2 regions of the Mitsuokella sp. AF21-1AC genome follow, and region 1 is predicted to be linked to the other one. Evidence: riboswitches for the same ligand, from Rfam matches in the RefSeq annotation. Region 1 holds a riboswitch; the other holds the start of a gene.
What was found. A riboswitch is a leader RNA that binds a small molecule or an ion and turns the genes downstream of it on or off. The one in region 1 is predicted to bind thiamine pyrophosphate.
Positions count from the first base shown of each region.

Region 2: another riboswitch for thiamine pyrophosphate. It lies ahead of thiC (phosphomethylpyrimidine synthase ThiC); the one in region 1 lies ahead of thiS (sulfur carrier protein ThiS).

Region 1 covers NZ_QRVW01000033.1:10,536-17,742, forward strand. The annotation lists gene DWX75_RS10530 (glycosyltransferase family 39 protein) at 1-1,037, shown strand, start outside; gene DWX75_RS10535 (glycosyltransferase family 2 protein) at 1,086-2,117, shown strand; gene DWX75_RS10540 (GtrA family protein) at 2,107-2,511, shown strand; gene DWX75_RS10545 (nitrite/sulfite reductase) at 2,694-4,265, shown strand; TPP riboswitch at 4,346-4,476, shown strand; partial or broken gene thiS (sulfur carrier protein ThiS) at 4,603-4,782, shown strand; gene DWX75_RS10550 (thiazole synthase) at 4,783-5,586, shown strand; gene thiH (2-iminoacetate synthase ThiH) at 5,600-6,853, shown strand; gene DWX75_RS10560 (thiamine phosphate synthase) at 6,840-7,207, shown strand, end outside.
Region 2 covers NZ_QRVW01000036.1:2,211-9,417, reverse strand. The annotation lists gene DWX75_RS10850 (Lrp/AsnC family transcriptional regulator) at 1-151, shown strand, start outside; gene DWX75_RS10845 (pyridoxal phosphate-dependent aminotransferase) at 315-1,499, shown strand; gene DWX75_RS10840 (NAD(P)H-binding protein) at 1,586-2,233, shown strand; gene DWX75_RS10835 (NAD(P)/FAD-dependent oxidoreductase) at 2,383-3,315, shown strand; gene DWX75_RS10830 (glutaredoxin domain-containing protein) at 3,372-3,602, shown strand; gene DWX75_RS10825 (Flp family type IVb pilin) at 3,766-4,416, shown strand; TPP riboswitch at 4,496-4,592, shown strand; gene thiC (phosphomethylpyrimidine synthase ThiC) at 4,639-5,946, shown strand; gene DWX75_RS10815 (universal stress protein) at 6,065-6,445, shown strand; gene DWX75_RS10810 (YezD family protein) at 6,690-7,040, shown strand; gene DWX75_RS10805 (AI-2E family transporter) at 7,115-7,207, opposite strand, start outside.

The DNA.
Region 1 (7,207 bases):
TCATCGCCTTCTACCTGGGCTACCGCAGCGGCAGTCGACGATACTACCTGCTGGCGTTCCTGTTCTCGGGGCTCACGGTGCTCACGAAGGGGCCAATCGGCTTCCTGCTGCCGGGCTTCATCATGCTCGTCTTCCTCTGCCTGCGCAGAAAGCCCCGTGAGCTGCTGCACCTCGGCTGGCTGCCGGGCCTTGCCGTCTTCCTCGTCGTGGGCGGCAGCTGGTATTACCTGATGTACCGCCTGCACGGCATGGAATTCATCACGAACTTCTTCGGCGTGCAGAATTTCCTGCGCGCGACTGTCTCGGAGCACGCGCGCGACGACGTCTGGTTCTACTACATCGTCATCTTCCTGCTGGGCTTCTGCCCGTGGTCGTTCCTCGTGCTCTGGCGCATCAAGAAGACGTGGCGCGATCTTTGGGCCAGGCGCTGGAGCGAGCATGCCGTGTTCCTCCTGACCTGGGCCGTGATCATCCACCTCTTCTTCCAGTGCATGGCGACGAAGTACGTGACGTACACCCTGCCGGCGTTCCTGCCGATGGCCATTCTCGCCGCGCGGCTCCTCAAGGAGCGCACCGTGCTCGTCAAACGGCTCGCGGCCGCCTGCTGGTGCCTCTACCTCGTGCTGACGTTCGCCGTGGCCGTGCCGCTCTGCGGTCAGCAGTCGGGGCGCGCGATCGCTGCAAGTTTAAGGAATCTTAATGTGGATGATGCCCTCGTCGTTAACTGCGGCGACTACAATGTAGAGCGTATCCGGTACAGGACCTCGACGGTTTTCTACTACGGCGGCAATATCCCCGAGCTCATCCACCGTGCCGACATGGAGCGCGTGAAGCCTTCGGGACTCAGCTGGAATGCCAAGAATGTCATGCCATTCCTTGCCTATGAGGACCTGCCGGCGGGGGTGCCGTTCTTCGTGCTCTGTGAGGTGCCGCGCGAGGCCTACCTCAAGGAGCAGCTGCCGCAGGGGACATTTGAGACGGTCGGCGAGGAAAACGGCATGCTCATCATCAAAGTGGTCCTGCCGCCCGCGAAATGACGCGGGAAACGCGAAGAACAGGACCTGAGGGAAAGGAAGCCAGTCATCATGTCAGCCATTAACGAAACACCGAAGCACACGCTCTCAATCGTCGTGCCCGTCTATAATGAAGAAGCCAATCTGCGTCATTTCTATGAGGCCGTCTGCCACGAGATGGCAAAGCTGCCGGACTACGCCTGGGAGCTCATCTTTGTCGACGACGGCTCGGCCGATAAGAGCCGCGCCATCCTGCACGAGCTCGAACAGAAGGACTGCCGCGTCCAGCCGATGCTGCTCGCGCGCAATTCGGGCCATCAGCTCGCGCTGACGTGCGGCCTCGACCACGCGGACGGCGATGCCGTCATCACGATGGACGGCGACATGCAGCATCCGCCCGAGATGATCCCGGCCCTGCTCCGCGACTGGGAGGATGGCTATGAAGTCGTGCAGACCATCCGCGAGGCAACGGAGGACGCTTCGTGGCTCAAGCGCACAACGTCGGCTTCGTATTATAAATTCCTCAACATCATCTCGGAGGTGCCCGTGCAGCCGGGCGGCTCGGATTTCCGCCTGATGGACCACAAGGTCGTCGTCGCGTTTCGCCGCTACCGCGAGCACGCGCGCTTCATCCGCGGTCTCGTGGGCTCGATGGGCTTCCGCCAGAAGCAGGTGCATTTCACGGCGCCGCCGCGCTACGCGGGCGTCTCGAAGTTCTCGCCGCGCAAGATGTGGCGGCTCGCGGTCGACGGCGTCTTCACGTGCTCGACGTTCCCGCTGCGCATCGGGCTCTACGTCGGCTTCTTCAGCATGATGGTCAGCGTCGTCCTGTTCCTGCACGTGCTGTTTGAGACATTCGTGCGCGAGGATACCGTGGCGGGCTGGCCGACGATCATCGCGTGCGTCGCGTTCTTCGGCGGGCTGCAGCTCATGATCCTCGGCATCATCGGCGAGTATCTCGGCCGCACGTACGAGGAGACGAAGCGCCGTCCGCTCTATCTCCTCGAGCGTGGCAAGCCGGCAGACTGCGGGGAGGCGGCTCCCGCGGGCTTTGCCCCGCCGGCAGGTGCAGCGAAGGGACAGGTGAACGGCCATGCAGTTTGACCTCGGGACGCTCAAGCGCCACTTCCTCTCGCGTGAGTTCCTGCTCTTCCTCGTCGTCGGCTGCATCAACACGTTCCTCTGCAGCTTCCTCGCGGAGCTCCTGACGCCGCTTCTCGGCAACGCGAACGTCGCGTTCAACGCGGGCTACCTCCTGAGCAACATCAATGCCTACATCCTCAACGGCTGGCTCGTCTTCCCAACACGTCTGACGCTTGCGCGCTACGTCAAGTTCTTCCTGTCGTACGTGCCGAACTACATCATCCAGAACATCATCGTGCTCGTCTTCTACAACTGGCTCGGGCTGCCGTCGCTCGTGAGCTTCCTCATCGCGGCCGTGCTCGGCGTGCCCATCACGTTCCTGTTCGTCAAGATCTTCGCATTCGGCCGCCGCTGAGGCACAGTCCGGCAAATTCATAGCGAAATTATAGGAATAATAAGATTGACAGTTTGGCCTTCGTATGGTATCGTAATGGTATTCATAGCGAACTGACCAAAGAATGGAGGTTCCTGTGCACCGTTTGTGTGCCGGGACCTCCATTTTTGCATGGAAAACCAGATGAACAGGAGAGATTGAAGATGACAGCAGTGACAAGCAACCGCAATGAGCAGTGGAAACAGGAAAAGGACGGCCTCGACATTTTCGGGGAGATCGAGGCGCTTTCCGGCAAAGCGTTCTCGGAGCTCGACCCCGGCGACGTCGAGCGGCTCAAATGGGCCGGCATCTACGCGCAGCGGCCGCGCGACGGCCATTTCCTCGTGCGCGTCAAGCTGCCGTCGGGCACGCTTTCAGCCGCGCAGGCCGAGGTGCTCGCGGATCTCGCGCACGCGTACGGCAGGGATGAGGTGCAGATCACGATCCGCCAGGCCGTGCAGATCCACAACATCACGCTGCGCGACGCCGTCGTTATCCGCCGCGCCCTCGCGGAGGCCGGCCTGAGCTCCGTCGAGGCCTGCGGCGATGTGCCGCGCACGATCCTCGGCAATCCGCTCATGGGCGTCGACCCCGAGGAACTCCTCGACACGACGCCGCTCGTCGAGGAGACGTACCGCTTCTTCCTCGGCAACCGCGACTTCTCGAACCTGCCACGCAAGTTCAAGGTGTCGATCTCGGCAAATCCGCACGACGCCGGCTTCGCGCGCATCAACGACCTCGCGTTCGTGCCGGCCCGGCGCGCGGGCGAGACGGGCTTTCACGCCTACGTGGGCGGCGGCCTCTCGGCGGAGCCGTACCTCGCGCAGAAGCTGCCGTTCTTCATCCGCCCCGAAGAGGTGCTGCCGGTCGCCAAGGCCGTGGCGACGCTCTTCCGCGACGAAGGATATCGCGAGAAGCGCAATCACTGCCGCTTGAAATACCTCGTCGCGGATCTTGGCATCTGCGCCGTGGCCGCGAAGATCACGGCCCAGACGGGAACGCTCGAAGCTGGCGGCGAGGAGGTCACGGCGCCGTGGCAGTACGGCCGCTTCTACGGCGTCCACGCACAGAAGCAGCCGGGGCTCTCGTATGTCGGCGTGCATCTCGCCAAGGGCCACATCGAGGCCGCGGACCTGCGCGCCTTTGCAGGGCTTGCGAAGACCTACGGCACGGGCCGCCTGCGCACGACGAATTCGCAGAATCTCATCCTGCTCGACATCCCCGCTGAGCGCCTCGACGCATTGCTTGCCGAGGAGCTCTTTGCGCGCTATCCGCTGCAGCCGGGGCTCTTCTCGGGCTACGCGTCGTCGTGCACGGGCAATGCCTACTGCAATTTCGCGCCGATTGAGACGAAGGACCGCCTGCAGCAGCTGACGCAGGCGCTCGATGCGGCGTTCCCCGCGGCCGACGTGCCTGTGCGCATCAATCTGACGGGCTGCTTCCATTCGTGCGCGCAGCCGCAGATCGCGGACATCGGCCTGACGGGCGGCCGCGCGAAGGTCGACGGCGAGGTGACGCCCGTCTACACCGTGCAGGTGGGCGGTTCGCTCGGCCCCGATGCGGCCTACGCTCAGCCGCTTGCGGGCCGCGTGGCAGATGCGAAGCTCTTCGCGGCACTTTGCGCACTCGTCGCGCATTACTTCGCCGTGCGCGAGGCGGGCGAGGCCTTCCACGAAACGGTGCGCCGTACGCCGCTCGCGGACTGGCAGGCCGTCCTTGCGCCCTATCTCGTGTAAAGCAGGCGTTTTTTCGCGGAAACGGTTGTAATTCTGTATCGTTTCGTCTATAATAAAAAGCGTTTTAAGGATTTTACAATTCCATAGACACGGGGAGCTTGCCCGGCGGCCGCAGCGCGCGGCGTCAAAGCAGGCTGAGAGGGAGTTCGTGACTCCGACCCGGGAACCTGATTTGGATAATGCCAACGTAGGGATGCGCAGGAAATGCGATCGAGCGATGTTTCTGCATGTACAGGGAGACGACCAGAGTCAGGTTGCCTCCCTTTTTGTTTTGGCTGGTGGCGTTTTGAGCATGCCGGGACGTTGGGGAGCTGTGATTTTCGGAGGAGGATGCAAGATGGTACGAATCAATGGCGAGCTGCAGGCAAAAGAGGGCCTGAGCGTGGCGGATTATCTGGCGGAGGCCGGCTACGACCGGCGGGCCGTGGCCGTGGAGCACAACGGCGTGATCCTCGCGCGCGAGGCCTACGATACGACGGTGCTCAGCGATGGGGATGAGGTCGAGGTCGTCTGCTTCATGGGCGGCGGCTCGGGCGCCGGTGATAAGGAAGCAAAAGACGATGCACTCGTCATCGGCGGCCACACGTTTCACTCGCGCTTCATCCTGGGCTCGGGCAAGTACTCGCTGAAGCTCATCCAGGCGGCGGTCGAGTATGCCGGCGCCGAGCTCATCACGGTGGCCGTGCGCCGCGCCAACACGAAAGAGAAGGAAAACATCCTCGACTACGTGCCAAAAAATATCACGCTCCTGCCGAACACGTCGGGTGCGCGTACGGCGGACGAGGCCGTGCGCATCGCACACCTTGCGCGGGCGCTCGGCTGCGGCGATTTCGTGAAGATCGAGATCATGCGCGACTCCAAGTATCTGCTGCCGGACAACAACGAGACAATCAAGGCCACGGAAATCCTCGCGAAGGAAGGCTTCATCGTCATGCCCTACATGTACCCCGACCTCAACGCCGCGCGCGACCTCGCAGCGGCCGGTGCAGCCGCCGTCATGCCGCTTGCAGCGCCCATCGGCTCGAACCGGGGACTCGCGACGAAGGAATTCATCCAGATCCTCATCGATGAGATCGACCTGCCGATCATCGTCGACGCCGGCATCGGCGCGCCGTCGCAGGCATGCGAGGCCATGGAGATGGGCGCGGCGGCCATCATGGCCAACACGGCGCTCGCGACGGCCGGCAATGTGCCGCTCATGGCTTCAGCCTTTGGCGACGCCATCCGGGCGGGCCGCAAGGCGTACCTTGCGGGGCTCGGGCGCGTGCTGAGCCGCGGCGCCGAGGCTTCCGACCCGCTGACGGGTTTCCTGCGCAATTGAGGAGGTGGCAGTTATGAAAGAGAATCAGTTCCTCGTGGATTCCAGCCGCCTGAGCGAGGCCGCACTCGCCAAGAAACACCGCCTTGAGCACGATCCCTCGTGCCGCACGGACCCCATGGCCTATCTGCCGGATATGGAAGAGATCCGCTCCGATGTGCGCGAGAAGGTCATCGCGGCCATGAACGCCTACGATCCCGATGCCTACACGATCCAGGACGTCCGTCGCGCGCTCGACCACCGCATCTGCAGCGTCGAGGATTTCAAGGCCCTGCTGTCGCCTGCCGCGCAGCCCCTGCTCGAGGAGATGGCAAGGCGTGCGCGGCTCGAGACGAGCCGCCATTTCGGCAACACGGTCTATCTCTTCACGCCGCTCTACATCGCCAATTACTGCGAGAATTACTGCGTCTACTGCGGCTTCAACTGCTACAACGACATTCAGCGCCTGCAGCTGACGTCCGAGGAGATCGAGCATGAGATGCAGGTCATCGCCAGGAGCGGCATGGAGGAGATCCTGCTGCTCACGGGCGAGAGCAAGACGAAGAGCAGCGTCGCCTACATCGGCGAGGCCTGCAAACTCGCGCGCAAATACTTCCGCAACGTCGGCCTCGAAGTCTACCCGATGAACGTCAGGGACTACAAGTACCTGCATGAATGCGGCGCGGACTACGTGACGGTCTTCCAGGAGACGTATGACCTCAAGAAATACGAGACGCTGCATCTTATGGGCCACAAGCGCGTCTGGCCGTACCGCTTCGAGGCGCAGGAGCGCGCGCTCATGGCCGGCATGCGCGGCGTCGGCTTCTCGGCACTCCTCGGCCTCGCGGATTTCCGCAAGGATGCGCTCGCAACGGCACTGCACGTCTGGCATCTGCAGCGCAAGTATCCGCAGGCGGAATTCTCGCTGTCGTGTCCGCGCCTCAGACCCATCATCAACAACGAGAAGATCAACCCGCTCGACGTCGGCGAGCGCCAGCTCTGCCAGATTATCTGCGCGTACCGCATCTTCCTGCCGTATGTCGGCATCACCGTCTCGTCGCGCGAGAGGGCGTCCTTCCGCAACGGCATCGCGAAGATCGCGGCGACGAAGATCTCGGCGGGCGTCTCGACGGGCATCGGCGACCACGAGGAGAAATACACGGGGAAGGAGACGGAGGAGAAGGGCGACGCGCAGTTTGAGATCTGCGATTCCCGCAGCCTCGGCAGCATGTACCACGATATGGCCGCCGAGGGCCTGCAGCCCGTCCTCAACGACTATGTCTATCTCTGATGTCATCTGCGTGACGAATCGCCATGTGTTTGCCCATGAAGAGGATTTCCTCGCGCGCCTGGCCGCGATCGCTGCTCACCAGCCGCGGGCCATTGTGCTGCGCGAGAAGGACCTAACGGAAGAAGCCTACGAAACGCTCGCGCAAAAGGTCCTTCATCTCTGCAAAGAGGCGGGGGTCCCCGGCATCGTGCACGGCTTCCCTGACGTGGCCAGGCGCCAGCATGCCGCAGGGGTGCATCTGCCGTTGCCTCGTCTTCGCCGCCTCGTCCCGGCAGAGCGCTCCTCCCTGGCGTCTTTCATGGAGCTTGGCACCTCGTGCCACAGCGTCGCGGACGCGCAGGAAGCTGTGCGCCT
Region 2 (7,207 bases), on a different contig from region 1:
CAACCTCTACACGATGGTCCATGGCCACAGCCGCGAGGAATGTGAAGCCATCGTCAAGCGTCTGTCGGAAGAAACAGGCGTGACGAAGCGTGCGATGCTTTACTCCAAGAAAGAGTGGAAGAAGACGTCGATGCGTTATTTTACGGATTAATGCTCTCATAACCATATGCTTTACTCTTTTATACGGGAATGCTGCCATCATCGGCACATTCTCCTTTTTTTTATGACAACGATGTGTTAAAATGTAAAATATGTTCTGACTGAAAAGAGCAATGTCTATCATGAATTGGAATACGCATAAAGGTGGTAATACTATGGTATCGGAAAAGATGTATGAACTGGGGACGAAGAAATCGACCATCCGTACAATCTTTGAATTCGGCCGCAAGCGGGCTGCCGAGGTCGGCGAGGAGAATATCTTTGACTTCAGCCTGGGCAACCCGAACGTGCCCACGCCGGAATACGTCAAGGAAGCAGCTATCGACATCCTGACGAACATGCCGCCGGAGGCTGTGCACGGCTACACGATCGCACCGGGCAACCCGCAGGCCCGAGAAGCGCTGGCCAAGAGCATCAACGAGCGTTTCGGCACGAAGTTCGACGGGCACAATCTCTTTCTGACAGCCGGCGCGGCAGCGGCCATCACAATCTGCTTCAAGGCCCTTTGCGAAGAAGGCGACGAATTCATCACGTTTGCGCCGTTTTTCCCGGAGTACCGCTGCTTCGTGGAATCCGTGGGCGGCAAGCTCGTCGTCGTGCCGGCGAAGGTCGACGACTTCCAGATCCGCTTCGATGAATTCGAAAAGCGCCTGACGCCGCACACGAAGGCCGTCATCGTCAATTCGCCGAACAATCCGAGCGGTGCCGTTTACTCCGAGGCGACAATCCAGCGCCTGTCCGAAATCCTCGCAGTCAAAGAAAAGGAATACGGTCATCCGATCTTCATCATCTCCGATGAGCCGTATCGCGAGATTGCCTATGAAGGCTATACGGTGCCGTACATCCCGAAGTATTACAAGAATACGCTCGTATGCTATTCGTACAGCAAATCGTTCTCGCTGCCGGGCGAACGCATCGGCTACATCGTCGTGCCGGACGAGGTTGCTGATTTCGGCGCCGTCTATGGTGCCATCGCCGGTGCCGCCCGCGTGCTGACGCACGTCAATGCGCCGTCACTCTGGCAGCTCGTCGTTGCACGCTGTGCCGGTCAGCCGTCGGATATCTCGACGTACGTCAAGAACGGCCAGCTGCTCTACCAGGGCCTCATCGATGCCGGTTTTACGTGCGTGAAGCCGCAGGGTGCCTTCTACCTGTTCCCGAAGGCCCTCGAAGAGGACGATTACGCCTTCTGTGAGCGCGCGAAGAAATACGACCTCCTGCTCGTGCCGGGCACGGATTTCGGCTGCCCCGGCTACTTCCGCGCAGCATACTGTATCAAGACCTCGACGATCGAGCGTTCGCTGCCGCTCTTCAAGAAGCTGGCCGCTGAATACCGCTGATTGCGGCTGCGATACCCAGACAATCATTGGACGTATGAAAAAGCCGGCACGCCCCTGTGCCGGCTTTTTGTGAGGGGAAATGATTTATGAAAGCAGTCATTGTCGGCGCAACCGGCGCCGTAGGCAGGGACCTTCTGGATCTCCTGCTCCGGGACAAACGTTACGATGAAGTGCGCACCTTTACGCGCCGTGAAGTGCGTGCGGAGGACCCCGCCCACAAGCTTCGCTCCTATGTGGTGGATTTTGAGAAGCCCGAAGGCTGGCAGGACCTCGTCAAAGGCGACGTTATCTTCTCGGCGCTCGGCACCTCGCGCAAGCAGGCGGGCTCGACGGTGGCACAGCGCCATGTGGATTACGACTACCAGATGATGTTCGCTCGCTTTGCCAAAAAATACGGCATCAGACATATGGTGCTCGTCTCTTCGGTCGGCGCGGACCCGTCCTCACGCTTTTTCTACCTGCGGCTCAAGGGCGAGGTAGAACGCGATATGGAGGCCCTGGGCTTTTCGGCGCTCACGATCATCGAGCCGCCGTCGCTTATCCGCAAGCATGCCAAGCGGCTCATGGAGACGGTTTCCGTCAAGGCCATCCAAGGCCTGAATGCCATTGGCCTCGTGAAGAACATGGCGCCCATCTCTACGGAAGTCGTCGCTTCGTGCATGGCCAATGTCGGCGCCGAAGAGAAACAGGGTGTGCAGCGCATTACCGGGCAGGAAATCCGCTCCTTTGCCTGAGCGCGGAGAATGCTCCAACTACTTGGACAGCCTTGTTCTCGGAAATTTTGACTTTTTGGCCACTTTGTGACCGAGTAACGGAGACAAAGTGGTCTTTCTGATACAATGAAGTCAACAAAGCAAGGAACGCGACAGCGGGAGGGATTGGAATGGCAAAGGAAACAGTAGCAAAAGACGTAGTAATCATCGGTGCGGGCATGGCCGGGCTGACGGCGGCGCTCTATGCAGGTCGCTCGAATCTCAGTACGATCGTGCTCGAGAATGAGCTTGTGGGCGGGCAGATTGCCAATGCCACGGGTATTGAGAATTATCCGGGCTTCATGAGCGTCAAGGGCGGTGACCTCATGGCGACGGTACAGGCACAGGCCGAGGCCGTCGGCGTTGTGGTCGATGAATTTGACCTCGTGAAGCGCGTGAATCTCGCGTCTGTCCCCAAAATCGTCGAGACGGAAGAACATATCTACGAGGCCAAAACGGTCATCCTGGCCACGGGCATGAAGCGCCGCAAGATGCCGCTGCCGGAGGCCGCACGCTATGAGGACCGCGGCATCCATTACTGTGAGCTCTGCGATGGCCATATGTATCAGGATAAGGTAATCGTCGTGATGGGCGGCGGTAATGCAGCCGTCGATGCGGCCAACTATCTGACGCGCTATGCGAAGAAACTTTATCTCATCCACCGCTCGGAGCTCCGGGCTGATGAGGTGTCTCAGAAACGCCTCTATGCCAATCCCGCCGTCACGGTCATGCTGCAGACGGAAATCACGGCGCTTGCCGGTGAGAAACGCCTCGAGTCCATTCAGGTTCTGCACAAGGATACGGGCAAGAGCGAGGAACTGCCGGTCGATGCGATTTTTGTCAACATCGGCGTCGTGCCGAATACCGAACTCTTCCGCGGGCAGATTCGCCTGACGGAGAGCGGCCGCATCCCTGCCGGCGAGGACTGCCGCACGGAAATCCCGGGCGTCTTCGCTGCCGGCGATGTGCGCGAGAAGGAAATCCGCCAGCTCACGACGGCTGCGGCTGATGGCACGACGGCTGCCCTGCTGGCTGAGCGCTACATTCGCCAGCTTGAGGATTGAGCCGTTTCCCGTCCTTCCATGTAAAATATTTGATTTCAGATAAGGAGTGTTCTCTTATGGTAAAAGTTTATTCGATCACGACCTGCCCCTGGTGCGATAAGGTCAAGAAATATCTCAAATCCCGTCATGTGGAGTTTGAGGAGCACAACATCGAGCTCAGCGATAAGGACCGCGATGAATGCTACAAGATCTCCGGCGACCTCATCGTGCCAGTCACAACCGTCAACGGCAAGGATTTCGTCGTGAGCTTCGATAAAGCCAAGCTCGACGCTCTGCTCGGACTCTGATACCATATCCCTTCCTGTCACCGGCTGCTCGTCAGCCGGTTTTTCTGCTGCTCCAAATTTTCAGTGCAAAAGGTGTCCGGATACCGTATAATGAATAGAGAGTTATGAAAGCGAAAACATTTGCTCGATAGATGAGAGGGGCAAGACGATAGAGGTAGAAGATATGAGCAGGATTTTCAAGGGACCTGGCAGGAAGCTCCGGGACCAGGCGGCTCAGGGCATTGTCGAGTATGCGCTGATACTGGCCTTCGTGGTCGGCGTGGCCGCGGCAATCTTTGCCAACGGCGGCCTGGCGGATGCCATTGGAGAAGCATTTTTTAATGTGTCTACGACCATCAGCAATGCCATCGATGGTTCGAATGAAGCCAAGCAGAAACGCTTGCAGAAAACGTTGGACGATGCACTGCGTCAAGCTATCAAGAATGGAAGAATTGAAATTGCTGCGGGGAACTGGGTAGAGATTGATGTTCAACAAGAAGTCAATTCAGACTATGGACACAAATATGCAACAAATGGTGGTTCGAGTGGAAAACCTGGTGTAAAAATCGATGGTAAAGATTACACTAGATTTACAGGAATTTGGAATGCGACTTCGCTTAAAGAATATGAAATGAATGTCGGTCAGGAAGGCGGCTGGATTGGTGTTCGTATCGAATCGTTGGGGAATGGCTCGTATATTTCACATTATTATACGGGTCAGGAGCAATCTTCCAGTGGTGTTGGCAATAGCAACTATAAAAATACAACATATATGAACCAAACTTATGGAAAAGATGGTACGGAATATAATATTTCATGGACGACCAATAAATAATTGACTTAAGGACGAGGCAGGAAGTGCTTGCTATTTTTTCATCCTTTTGCTACAATAAACAAGAACAAACACAATATGACGATTTCACTAGGGGAGCCGCTTGCGGCTGAGAGGATTTTCCGACCCTTGGAACCTGTTGGGGTAATACCTGCGTAGGGAAGTGACAAAGCAAATTTTGCCGTCCGGTACGCCGGGCGGCTTTTATTTTTAGGAGGAATAGCCATGTCGACACAAATGCAGCAGGCCCGTGAAGGCCGCATCACCGATGCCATGAAGATCGTGGCCGAGGAAGAGAAGATTCCGGTGGAAACCATCCGCGAACGCGTGGCCAACGGCACGATTGCCATCTGCGCCAACATCAACCACAAGAACCTGCGCCCGCGCGGCGTCGGCGAGGGCCTGCGCGTCAAGGTCAACGCCAATATCGGCACGTCGAGCACCTTCCCGGACATCGAGCCGGAACTCGAGAAGCTTGACGAAGCCGTGCGCTGCGGCGCCGATGCCGTCATGGACCTCTCGACGGGCAACAACATCGACCTTTCGCGTCAGCGCATCATCGAGCATTCACCCATCATGGTCGGCACCGTGCCGCTCTATCAGGCAACGGTGCGCTCCATCCGCGAACACGGCGCCGTTGTCGAGATGACGGATGACGACATCCTCGAGACGATCGAGCAGCAGGCCAAGGACGGCGCGGACTTCATGACGCTCCACTGCGGCGTCACGCGCAGCGCCATCGAGCGCATGCGCCGCCAGGGCCGCATCATGGACATCGTGAGCCGCGGCGGTTCCTTCATCGCCGGCTGGATGCTCCACAACGAGATGGAGAACCCGCTCTACGAGCATTACGACGATATCCTCGACATCTGCGAGAAATACGATGTGACGATCAGCCTCGGCGACGGCATGCGTCCGGGCTGCACGGCTGATGCTACGGACCGCGGCCAGCTCACGGAGCTCATCACGCTTGGCGAGCTTGTCGACCGCGCCTGGAAACGCGGTGTCCAGGTCATGGTCGAAGGGCCGGGCCATGTTCCCTACGACCAGATTGAGGCGAACATGAAGCTGGAGAAACGCCTCTGCCGCCATGCGCCGTTCTATGTCCTCGGCCCCCTCGTCACGGATATTGCGCCGGGCTACGACCACATCACCGCGGCCATCGGCGGCACGCTTGCGGCCGTCTCGGGAGCGGACTTCCTCTGTTACGTGACGCCGGCGGAGCATCTGGCCCTGCCGACGATCGAGGATGTCCACACGGGCGTCATTACGAGCCGCATCGCTGCCCATGCCGCCGACCTCGTGCGCGGCGTACCGGGTGCGCGCGAATGGGACCGCGAGATGGCGAAAGCCCGCAAGGTACTCGACTGGAATCGTCAGATGGAACTCGCCATCGACCCGGACCTTGCCAAGAAGAAACGTGGTGCGCGCAACCCCGCTGATGAAGGTGCCTGCTCGATGTGCGGCGATTACTGTGCCGTGGAGATCATCAACAAGTACTTTGACAAGCCGGACTGCCCGTGCCAGGACTGAGCAAGCGGAGCTTTTCAGGAAATTCTGCAAAAAACATCGGCGGGAAGAAGGATTTTGACCGCTCTGGCTCGAAATATTCCTTGTAAAATGAAATCAAACCTAGATTGGAGGTTTTATTATGGGGAAGATACAGAAAATCCTTGTACCGGTTGATGGTTCGGTCAATGGCTGCAAAGCAGTAGATGAGGCAATCTTCTTTGCGGAGAAGTGCAAGGCAGATCTCGACTTTGTCTATGTAGCCAGCAACATCAATAAGGACATCCCGAGTCATATCGTCTTCGACCGCATCTGGGAGAAACTGCCGGATGACATCAAGGCCTCGAAGCATGTCGAGACGGGCAATATCCCGAAGGCCATCCTGCGCGTGGCAGGTGAGGAGCACAGCGATCTCATCATCATGGGCAGCCGCGGCCTGGGGCTGTTCAAAGGCGCGCTGATCGGCAGCGTCAGTCAGAAGGTCGTCGAAGAATCGCCAATCCCGGTCATGGTCATCAAATGAGTTTGTGACAGCCGGTATCCATGTATGAGGCATAGGGCTGCCGCACGAAGCATTCGTATTTCGTGCGGCAGCCTTTTTGTGCACAAAAAGGGTTCGCAGTCGCTATGTGTATATGTTTCTAGCGGTTTTTTGTAAAGGGCAGTTCTTGACAAACGGATTTTCCTATAGTATCATAAATATATTATAGTTAAACATATTTGTTTAGTATGCTTTTAATCACCGATAGAAAGAAGAGGCGATCAGAATGGCAGGCCGTAAACTGCAGCCAGGGGAAATCCCAGCGCTTGCTATGGAATACATCCTTCATGGACTCAGGAACATCTGTTACGGGGAAATCATCCTCGTGGCTCAGGATGGCGTGCTCATGCAGGTGGAGTGGAATGAGAAACGGCGCCTGGATTGCTGGCAGGATACTGGCTCAGGGACGTGTCCGTATTCGCCGGCGGCCCTGCAGGAGATTGCCGCGCGTATCCGCAAGGAATTCGGCCTGCTGCAGTACGGCAAACTCGTGCTCGTCATCCGTCACGGGCGGCTGCTGCAGATCGAACGCACGGAGAAGCAGCGCTTCACGGGCCTCGACGGCGAAGGCATCTGAGGCCGGCTGGTTTTCCAGAATAATAAAAAGGACTGCGGCATGGCAGTCCTTTTTTCGTGTGAGACGGTTCCGGTTCAGTTTTTGGTGTTGTCGTCGCCGTGCGTCTTGCTGAGCCAGCGCGACGTCTTGAGGCGTTTCTGGGTTTCCTGACGGTCCTTGTAGATATC